DNA from 2 places in the Pseudomonas sp. Tun-23181 genome. Region 2 is predicted to be linked to the other one. Evidence: predicted binding sites of a transcription regulator. Region 2 holds the regulator's gene; the other holds the start of a gene.
What was found. The regulator sigma-54, encoded in region 2, starts transcription at its own class of promoters, with help from an activator protein. The targets are predictions, from matches to a motif close to ANTGGCATNNANNTTGCTNT.

Region 1 (4,837 bases), 660 kb from region 2:
GCTGGCGTAGACGATCGGGAAGTCCAGCTGCTCATCGGTGGCGCCCAGGTTGTCGAACAGGTCGAAGATCTGGTCGATGACCCAGTCGGGACGGGCGCCCGGACGGTCGATCTTGTTGACCACGACGATCGGACGCAGGCCGGCCTTGAACGCCTTCTGGGTCACGAAGCGGGTCTGCGGCATCGGGCCGTCCTGGGCGTCGACCACCAGCAGTACCGAGTCGACCATCGACATCACGCGCTCGACCTCGCCACCGAAGTCGGCGTGACCGGGGGTGTCGACGATGTTGATGTTGTAGCCGTTCCACTTGATGGCGGTGTTCTTCGCCAGGATGGTAATGCCGCGTTCCTTTTCCTGGTCGTTGGAGTCCATCACGCGCTCGCTTTCCGCCTCTTTGCGGTCGAGGGTGCCGGAGAGCTTCAGCAGCTTGTCGACGAGGGTGGTCTTGCCATGGTCGACGTGGGCAATGATGGCAATGTTGCGCAGATTCTCAATCACTGTGTGTTTCTCGATCTAGGTATTCGGTGACCGCTGCCCGCAGGCATCGGGTTCAAGGCATTCGGCGCTCAGTACCGGTCGGGAGGACGATGGCGAGAACGGTCGCCATCGTGCTTCCTAGGCGGGGCGATAAACGCGCACATTGGCGTGTCCCTCGCTGAGCAGGTGATGAGCATGCAGACGGCTCATGACACCTTTATCGCAATAGAGCAGGTACTGACGGTTGGCATCCAGGTGCTTGAAGCGGCTGTTGAGCGCATAGAACGGCAGCGCCTGGACTTCGATGCCTTCGAGCACCAGGGGTTCGTCTTCCTGGGCGTCCGGGTGACGGATGTCGAGGATGATCTGGCCCGGCAGGGCCTCGCTCACTTCCTCGACCTCGATGTCCTGGCCCAACTCGTCGATGACGTGGTCGATCGAGATGAAGCGGGCGCGCTCCAGGGCGCGCTCGAGCACCGCCATGTCGAACTGGTTCTCTTCATGGGCGACCCGGTGCGGCTTGGCACAGGTGGTCGGGTTCACCGAGATCACGCCGCAATATTCGGGCATGTGCTTGGCGAACTCGGCGGTGCCGATCTGGTAGGCGGTGTCGATGATGTCCTGCTTGTGGCTGGCCAGCAGCGGGCGCAGCACCAGCTTGTCGGTGGCCTGGTCGATCACCGCCAGGTTCGGCAGGGTCTGGCTCGATACCTGGGAAATCGCCTCGCCGGTGACCAGGGCGTCGATCTCCAGGCGCTCGGCGACCTTGGCCGCGGCGCGCAGCATCATGCGCTTTAGGGTCACGCCCATGTAGCTGTTGTCGACCTTGCCGAGGATCTCGCCGACCACTTCCTCGAACGGCACGCTGATGAACAGCACGCGCTGGCTGCTGCCGAACTTCTTCCACAGGTAGTGGGCGACTTCCATCACCCCCAGCTCGTGGGCGCGGCCACCGAGGTTGAAGAAGCAGAAATGGGTCATCAGGCCGCGGCGCATCATCTGGTAGGCGGCCACGGTGGAGTCGAAGCCGCCGGACATCAGCACCAGGGTCTGCTCCAGGGCGCCCAGCGGGTAGCCGCCGATGCCCGGGTGACGGGTGTGTACCACATAGAGGCGCTGGTCGCGGATCTCCAGGCGCACTTCCACCTCGGGGTGCTTCAGGTCGATACCCGCGGCGCCGCATTGCTGGCGCAGCTGGCTGCCGACATAGCGGTCGACGTCCATCGAGGTGAAGTCGTGGTGGCCGCCGCGCTTGCAGCGCACGGCGAAGCGCTTGCCGGCCAGCAGCGGGCCGAAGTGTTCCTTGCACTTGGCGACGATGTCGTCGAAGTCGCCCAGCGGGTATTCCTCGACCTGCAGGAAGTGGGCGATGCCCGGGGTGCAGGTGAGGCGCTCGACCATCTCGCGCTGGACCTTCTCGTCCTCGACGCGGGTGACCACCTCGAGATTGTCCCAGACACCATCGACCACCAGCTCGGGATCCAGGTCCTTGAGCACCAGGCGGATGTTCTTGCTGAGCTGGCGGATGAAACGCTTGCGCACCGGCCGGCTCTTGATGGTGATTTCAGGGAAGACTTTGACGATGAGTTTCATTGGATAACAGCGCGCGCGGGGCCTGCCGAAAATGAGGGGCGCGAATTATAGCGGAAATTGCTCAAGGTTTGAGCAGAAGGTTTTGGTATTTCGACGATAGGGAATGATTTTCGGGGTGCCTGTACCGCCCCTGTCGCCGGCAAGCCGGCTCCCACAGGGGCCCAAGCCCTGCAAACCGCATCGACTGTTTGACTCGCCCCTCTGCGGGAGCGGGCTTGCCCGCGAATAAGGCCAAGGCAGTCAGCGCAAAATCCAGCAAGCACCATATTGGTGCATCCAGCCAGAAAAACGCCTCTTATAGGTGCAGCCTAAAGCCCCCTAACCCCGCAAAACGCCCGAAACCGCCAGGTTTTATCCCCGCCTCGCCATTTTTGGGCACTGGCATGCAATTTGCTCTCTTGTGAGGCAGGTAAGCTTGGCCGACTATCCGCGCCCGGCGACACCCTTTTTCCAGGGCAGCGGCCCACCGCGCCCTAGACCCATCCGGAGGACAACATGTCGAAGTCGGTTCAACTCATCAAAGATCATGACGTCAAGTGGATTGATCTGCGTTTCACGGACACCAAAGGCAAACAGCACCACGTCACCATGCCCGCTCGCGATGCGCTGGACGAGGACTTCTTCGAAGCCGGCAAGATGTTCGACGGCTCGTCGATCGAAGGCTGGAAAGGCATCGAAGCCTCCGACATGATCCTGATGCCGGACGACTCCTCCGCCGTGCTCGACCCGTTCACCGAAGAGCCGACCCTGATCCTGGTCTGCGACGTGATCGAGCCTTCCACCATGCAAGGTTACGACCGCGACCCACGCGCCATCGCCAAGCGCGCCGAGGAATTCCTGAAGTCCACCGGCATCGGCGACACCGTGTTCGTCGGCCCGGAGCCTGAGTTCTTCATCTTCGACCAGGTCAAATTCAAGTCCGACATCTCCGGCTCCATGTTCAAGATCTACTCCGAACAAGGCTCCTGGATGACCGACCAGGACGTCGAAGGCGGCAACAAGGGCCACCGTCCGGCCGTCAAGGGTGGCTACTTCCCGGTTCCGCCATGCGACCACGACCACGAGATCCGTACCGCCATGTGCAACGCCATGGAGGAAATGGGCCTGGTCGTCGAAGTTCACCACCACGAAGTGGCCACCGCCGGCCAGAACGAGATCGGTGTGAAGTTCAACACCCTGGTCACCAAGGCTGACGAAGTCCAGACCCTGAAGTACTGCGTGCACAACGTCGCCGACGCCTATGGCAAGACCGCGACCTTCATGCCGAAACCGCTGTACGGCGACAACGGCTCGGGCATGCACGTCCACATGTCGATCTCCAAAGACGGCAAGAACACCTTCTCCGGCGAAGGCTATGCCGGCCTGTCCGACACCGCCCTGTACTTCATCGGCGGCATCATCAAGCACGGCAAGGCCCTGAACGGCTTCACCAACCCGTCCACCAACTCCTACAAGCGCCTGGTGCCAGGCTTCGAAGCGCCGGTCATGCTGGCCTACTCGGCCCGCAACCGCTCGGCCTCGATCCGCATCCCGTACGTCTCGAGCCCGAAAGCCCGCCGTATCGAAGCGCGCTTCCCGGACCCGGCCGCCAACCCGTACCTGTGCTTCGCCGCGCTGCTGATGGCCGGCCTGGACGGCATCCAGAACAAGATCCACCCAGGCGATGCCGCCGACAAGAACCTGTACGACCTGCCGCCTGAAGAGGCCAAGGAAATCCCGCAGGTCTGCGGCAGCCTGAAGGAAGCCCTGGAAGAGCTGGACAAGGGCCGTGCGTTCCTGACCAAGGGCGGCGTGTTCTCCGACGACTTCATCGATGCCTACATCGAGCTGAAGTCGGAAGAAGAGATCAAGGTCCGCACCTTCGTCCACCCGCTGGAATACGACCTGTACTACAGCGTCTGATGTAGGCGACGCCTCGCGTCGACGCCCTCATCGAAACGGCCTCCCTCGGGAGGCCGTTTTCGTTTTCGCGTCCCGCTCCGATGGAAAGCGGCAGGCAGCCCTCTCGCACCCTATGCTCTATATTGGTGCACAGAAAACCGCTACGCCCCGCCATGCATCCCAATTTGGGTCAGCAGCCACGGAAAACCAGGGCTTTCTGGCCCGAATTCGCGCAGATCCAGGGCTTTATCCGCAAATGCCGCTTCTTTTCGGAGCTTTGGTTTGTTTCTTGCATTTTCCTGGCAACGAGCGGACACCTGCGCGCCCGCCCCTGTTTACCGCCAGGGCACTCCATGTGCCAAAAGAGGTCAACGACGCCTTATGACCATCAGCGATGCACAGCACCGTCTGCTCCTGGACAACCTGACCACCGCCACGCTCCTGCTCAATGCCGAGCTGCGCCTGGAGTACATGAACCCGGCCGCGGAGATGCTCCTGGCCGTCAGCGGCCAGCGCAGCCACGGGCAGTTCATCAGCGAGCTGTTCACCGAGTCCACCGAAGCGCTCAACTCCCTGCGCCAAGCCGTGGAACAGGCGCACCCGTTCACCAAGCGCGAGGCCCAGCTGACCTCGCTGACCGGCCAGACCATCACCGTCGACTATGCCGTGACGCCGATCCTGCACCAAGGGCAGACCCTGCTGTTGCTGGAGGTCCACCCCCGCGACCGGCTGCTGCGCATCACCAAGGAAGAGGCCCAGCTGAGCAAGCAGGAAACCACCAAGATGCTGGTGCGCGGCCTCGCCCACGAGATCAAGAACCCGCTCGGCGGCATTCGCGGCGCGGCGCAGTTGCTGTCGCGCGAGCTGCCCGACGAGGGGCTGCGCG
Region 2 (4,837 bases):
GTCGATCACTGGCTGCTCCAGGCCGGAGTGCTCACGCAGTTCCGGCTTCCAGTAGGGATTGGGCAGGCAGCGCACATCGAACACCAGGTCGGCATCCACAGGCATGCCGCGCTTGAAGCCGAAGGACTCGACCAGGAAGGCGGTACCGGGCTCAGGCTGGTTGAGCAGGCGCAGCTTGATCGAGTCGCGCAACTGGTAGAGGTTGAGGCTGGTGGTGTCGATCTTCAGGTCCGCCAGGTCGGCGATCGGGCCGAGCAGTTCGCTCTCGACGCGGATCGCCTCGGCCAGGGAGCGATCGGCGTTGGTCAGCGGGTGGCGCCGGCGGGTCTCGGAGAAGCGCTTGAGCAGGGTCTCCTCGTCCGCATCCAGGTACAGCACGTCGCACTGGATATGCCGGGCACGCGCCTCCTCGAGCAATTCGGGGAATCGCGACAGATGGCTGGGCAGGTTGCGTGCATCGATGGAGACGGCGACCTTCGGTTGCAGCATCTCGGTATTGACCAGCGCATTTTCCGCCAATTGCGGCAACAACCCGGCAGGCAGGTTGTCGATGCAGTAGTAGCCGTTGTCTTCCAGCACGTCGAGGGCGGTACTCTTGCCGGAGCCGGACCGGCCGCTGACGATGATCAGGCGCATGTTCAGTGCTCGTTCTGTGCGTCCAGGACTACCTGGTACAGGGCCTCGCTGCTGTCGGCGGCACGCAGGCGATCGCGGACCTCCTTGCGATCGAGCATGCTGGCGATCTGGCGCAGCAGTTCAAGGTGGGCATCGGTGGCGGCTTCCGGTACCAGCAGGACGAACAGCAGGTCCACGGGAGCGCCGTCGATGGCGTCGTAGTCGATGGGGGCATCCAGGTGCAGCAGGGCGCTGACCGGTGCGGTGCAGCCTTCGAGCCGGCAGTGGGGAATGGCGATGCCATTGCCGAAACCGGTGGAGCCCAGCTTCTCGCGGGCGACCAGTTTCTCGAATACGTCTTCCATTTCCAGTTCGGTCACGTCCCTGGCGATCAGGGTGGCGATTTCCTGGAGCACACGCTTCTTGCTGCCGCCCGGCACGTTCACGAGGGAACGGCCGGGGGTCAGGATGGTTTCAAGTCGGATCATGGATGAGGGGGATCAGCGGGCGGCTGCACCTTGCAGCAGGCTTTGCTGTTTTTCCTTGTGTTTTTTCAGTTGGCGGTCGAGCTTGTCAGCCAGGGCGTCGATCGCTGCATACATGTCTTTGTCTTCGGCGTTTGCAACCACTTCGCCGCCGGGAATCTGCAGGGTCGCCTCGACCTTCTGCTGCAACTTCTCGACTGTCAGGATGACCTGCACGTTGGTGATCTTGTCGAAGTGGCCCTCCACGCGAGCGAGCTTCTCGAGTACGTACTCACGCAGCGGCTGGGTGACTTCTACATGGTGTCCACTGATGTTGACTTGCATACAGCTTCTCCTTTGTTGCCCGTGCATAAAGGGCAGGTATTGCACCTGCCACTGAAACGCTATGGCACAGCCAGGGGCTACATCAGTCGCTTGCGTTCGCTCGACGGTGCGATGCCGAGGGACTCACGATACTTGGCGACGGTGCGACGGGCTACCTGGATGCCTTGTGCCTCCAGTAAACCAGCGATCTTGCTGTCACTCAATGGCTTTTTCTGATTTTCCGCCGCAACCAGTTTCTTGATGATCGCACGGATCGCCGTGGACGAGCATTCGCCGCCTTCGGCGGTGCTCACATGGCTCGAGAAAAAGTATTTCAGTTCGTAGATGCCACGGGGCGTGTGCATGTATTTCTGCGTCGTGACCCGGGAAATGGTCGATTCGTGCATGCCCACCGCCTCGGCGATGTCGTGCAGGACCAGCGGCTTCATCGCCTCGTCGCCATGGTCGAGGAAGCCACGCTGGTGCTCGACGATCTGGGTGGCGACCTTCATCAGCGTCTCGTTGCGGCTCTGCAGGCTCTTGATGAACCAGCGCGCCTCCTGCAACTGGTTGCGCATGAAGGTGTTGTCGGCGCTGGTGTCGGCGCGGCGGACGAACCCGGCATACTGTGGATTGACCCGCAGGCGCGGGATCGCTTCCTGGTTCAGTTCCACCAGCCAGCGGTCGTTGTCCTTGCGCACGATGACATCGGGGACCACGTACTCCGGCTCGCTCGACTCGATCTGCGAGCCCGGGCGCGGATTGAGGCTCTGCACCAGCTCGATGACCTGGCGCAGTTCGTCTTCCTTGAGCTTCATGCGGCGCATCAGCTGGCTGTAGTCGCGGCTGCCGAGCAGGTCGATGAAGTCGGTGACCAGGCGCTGGGCTTCGGCCATCCACGGCGTGCTGGCTGGCAGTTGGCGCAGTTGCAGCAGCAGGCATTCGCCCAGGTTGCGTGCGCCGATGCCGGCGGGCTCGAATTGCTGGATACGGTGCAGCACCGCCTCGACTTCATCCAGCTCGATATCCAGCTCTGGCTCGAAGCCGGCGCAGATTTCCTCGAGGCTGTCTTCCAGGTAGCCCTGGCCGTTGATGCTGTCGATGAGGGTGACGGCGATCAGGCGGTCGGTGTCGGACATCGGCGCCAGGTTCAGTTGCCACAGCAGGTGGCTTTGCAGGCTCTCGCCGATCGACGTGCGGGTGGTGAAGTCCCACTCGTCGTCATCGCTGCTGGGCAGGCTGCTGGCGCTGGTCTGGTAGATGTCCTCCCAGGCCGTGTCCACCGGCAGCTCGTTGGGGATGCGCTCGTTCCATTCGCCATCCTCCAGGTTGTCGGCACTGGCCGTGCTTTCCTGGAAACTGCTGTCCTGGGGTTCGCTGGCCGGTTTGCTCTCGGCGTTGTCGGCCATCGGGTCGCTGTTGTCGAAGTCGTCGCCGTCTTCCTGACGTTCGAGCATCGGGTTGGACTCCAGCGCTTCCTGGATTTCCTGCTGAAGGTCCAGGGTGGAGAGCTGAAGCAGACGGATAGCCTGTTGCAACTGCGGGGTCATCGTCAGTTGCTGGCCCATTTTTAGGACGAGCGATGGTTTCATGGCAGGGGCTAAATACCTTGTTCGCCGGCGCACATGCGCCATCCACTACAGAGAGGGCGCCGGGGCGCCAACTTCAAGCAAGTTTTATGCCTTAAATTGTAGCGTTTGCCTAGAGCACTGTATCACTTAAGCCCTTCTCGGGCGCCTGTGCCAGTGCTCCGGGCAGACTCCTAGCGTTAGAGCCGGAACTCGTGGCCCAGGTAAACCTCCTTGACCAGGTCGTTGGCCAGGATGGTCTCGGCGTCGCCTTCGGCGATCAGCTGGCCATCATTGACGATGTAGGCGGTTTCGCAGATATCAAGGGTTTCGCGCACGTTGTGGTCGGTGATCAGCACGCCGATGCCCTTGGCCTTGAGGTGGTGGATGATCTGCTTGATATCGCCTACGGAAATCGGGTCGACACCGGCGAAGGGTTCGTCCAGCAGGATGAACTTCGGCGCGGTGGCCAACGCACGGGCGATCTCGACACGGCGGCGTTCGCCACCGGAGAGGCTCATGCCGAGGTTGTCGCGGATGTGGCTGATGTGGAACTCCTGCAGCAGGCTTTCCAGTTCCTTGCGTCGGCCGTCACGGTCCAGATCCTTGCGGGTCTCGAGGATGGCCATGATGTTGTCGGCCACCGACAGTTTGCGAAAGATCGAGGCTTCCTGCGGCAGGTAGCCGATACCGGCACGGGCGCGGCCGTGCATGGGCTGGTGGCTGACGTCGAGGCTGTCGATCAGCACGCGGCCCTGGTCGGCCTGGACCAGCCCGACGATCATGTAGAAGCAGGTGGTCTTGCCGGCGCCATTGGGACCGAGCAGGCCGACGATCTGGCCGCTGTCGATCGACAGGCTGACGTCGCGGACGACCTGGCGGCCCTTGTAGCTCTTGGCCAGGTGCTGGGCTTTGAGGGTTGCCATCTGATTTACTCGGCCTTCTTCTTCGGCTGGATCACCATGTCGATGCGCTGACGCGGCGAGGTCACGTTGCCACCGCGACCGGCGGTAGCCACCTGGGTCTTGGTGTTGTAGACGATCTTCTCGCCCTCGGTGGTGTTGCCTTCGTTCTCGACCTTGGCGCGGTCGGTGAGGATCACCATGTCCTTCAGCGCCTGGTACTGGATGGTCACGGCCCAGCCCTTCATCTTGTCGGGCTTGGCGGCGCTCTGCTGCTGCTCGAAGTAGGCCAGGTTGCCCACCGAGGTGACCACGTCGATATCGCCGGAGGCGGCGCGGGTGATGGTCACGGTATTGCCTTTGATCATCATCGAGCCCTGGGTGATGATCACGTCGCCGGTGTAGGTGGCAACGCCCTGCTTGTCATCCAGGTGGGCGTTGTCGGCCTGGATGCGGATGGGCTGGTCACGGTCGTTCGGCAGGGCCAAGGCGCTCGCGCTTCCCAGTGCCGCGCCCAGGCTGAGCAGAAGGGGGAGGGTTTTAACGAGCCTCATACTGTCCTCTTACGTTGGACAGCAGGTCCATCCTGCCGTCTTTCAGATACGCTTTCATTCCTTTGCCCGTGGTCGTGCCACCGGCGCCGTCGATTCTAACGGCTTGCTCGGTCTGCGCATATTGCTTCTGCGGGAACACGGTCATGCGGGTAGTGGTGATGATGGTATCGCGTTGTTTCGCGTCGGTACGGGCAACGCGGACCTTGTCGATCAGCTCGACCTCGCTACCGTCCGGGTTGACCTCGGCGCGTTCACTCTGTACGTGCCAGGGATACGGGGTGCCCCGATACAGGTGCAGGTCGGGCTTGGTCACCAGGGTCACTTCGCTGGCCTTCAGGTGCTCGACCTTGTCGGCGGTCATTTCGTACTGCAGCTTGCCGTCGGGCAGGAACTGCACGCTGTGGGCGTTG

Region 1: glnA (glutamate--ammonia ligase) is a predicted target of sigma-54. The motif match lies at 2,448-2,467, and genes of this name have one in related genera.

What each region holds. Positions count from the first base shown of each region.
Region 1 covers NZ_CM171630.1:4,126,717-4,131,553, reverse strand. Annotated here, with positions in the region: gene typA (translational GTPase TypA) at 1-498, opposite strand, end outside; gene thiI (tRNA uracil 4-sulfurtransferase ThiI) at 616-2,070, opposite strand; gene glnA (glutamate--ammonia ligase) at 2,566-3,972, shown strand; gene glnL (nitrogen regulation protein NR(II)) at 4,333-4,837, shown strand, end outside.
Region 2 covers NZ_CM171630.1:4,783,323-4,788,159, forward strand. Annotated here, with positions in the region: gene rapZ (RNase adapter RapZ) at 1-636, opposite strand, end outside; gene ptsN (PTS IIA-like nitrogen regulatory protein PtsN) at 639-1,103, opposite strand; gene hpf (ribosome hibernation-promoting factor, HPF/YfiA family) at 1,116-1,424, opposite strand; gene ACDI39_RS22615 (RNA polymerase factor sigma-54) at 1,502-2,995, opposite strand; gene lptB (LPS export ABC transporter ATP-binding protein) at 3,172-3,897, opposite strand; gene lptA (lipopolysaccharide transport periplasmic protein LptA) at 3,903-4,427, opposite strand; gene lptC (LPS export ABC transporter periplasmic protein LptC) at 4,414-4,837, opposite strand, start outside.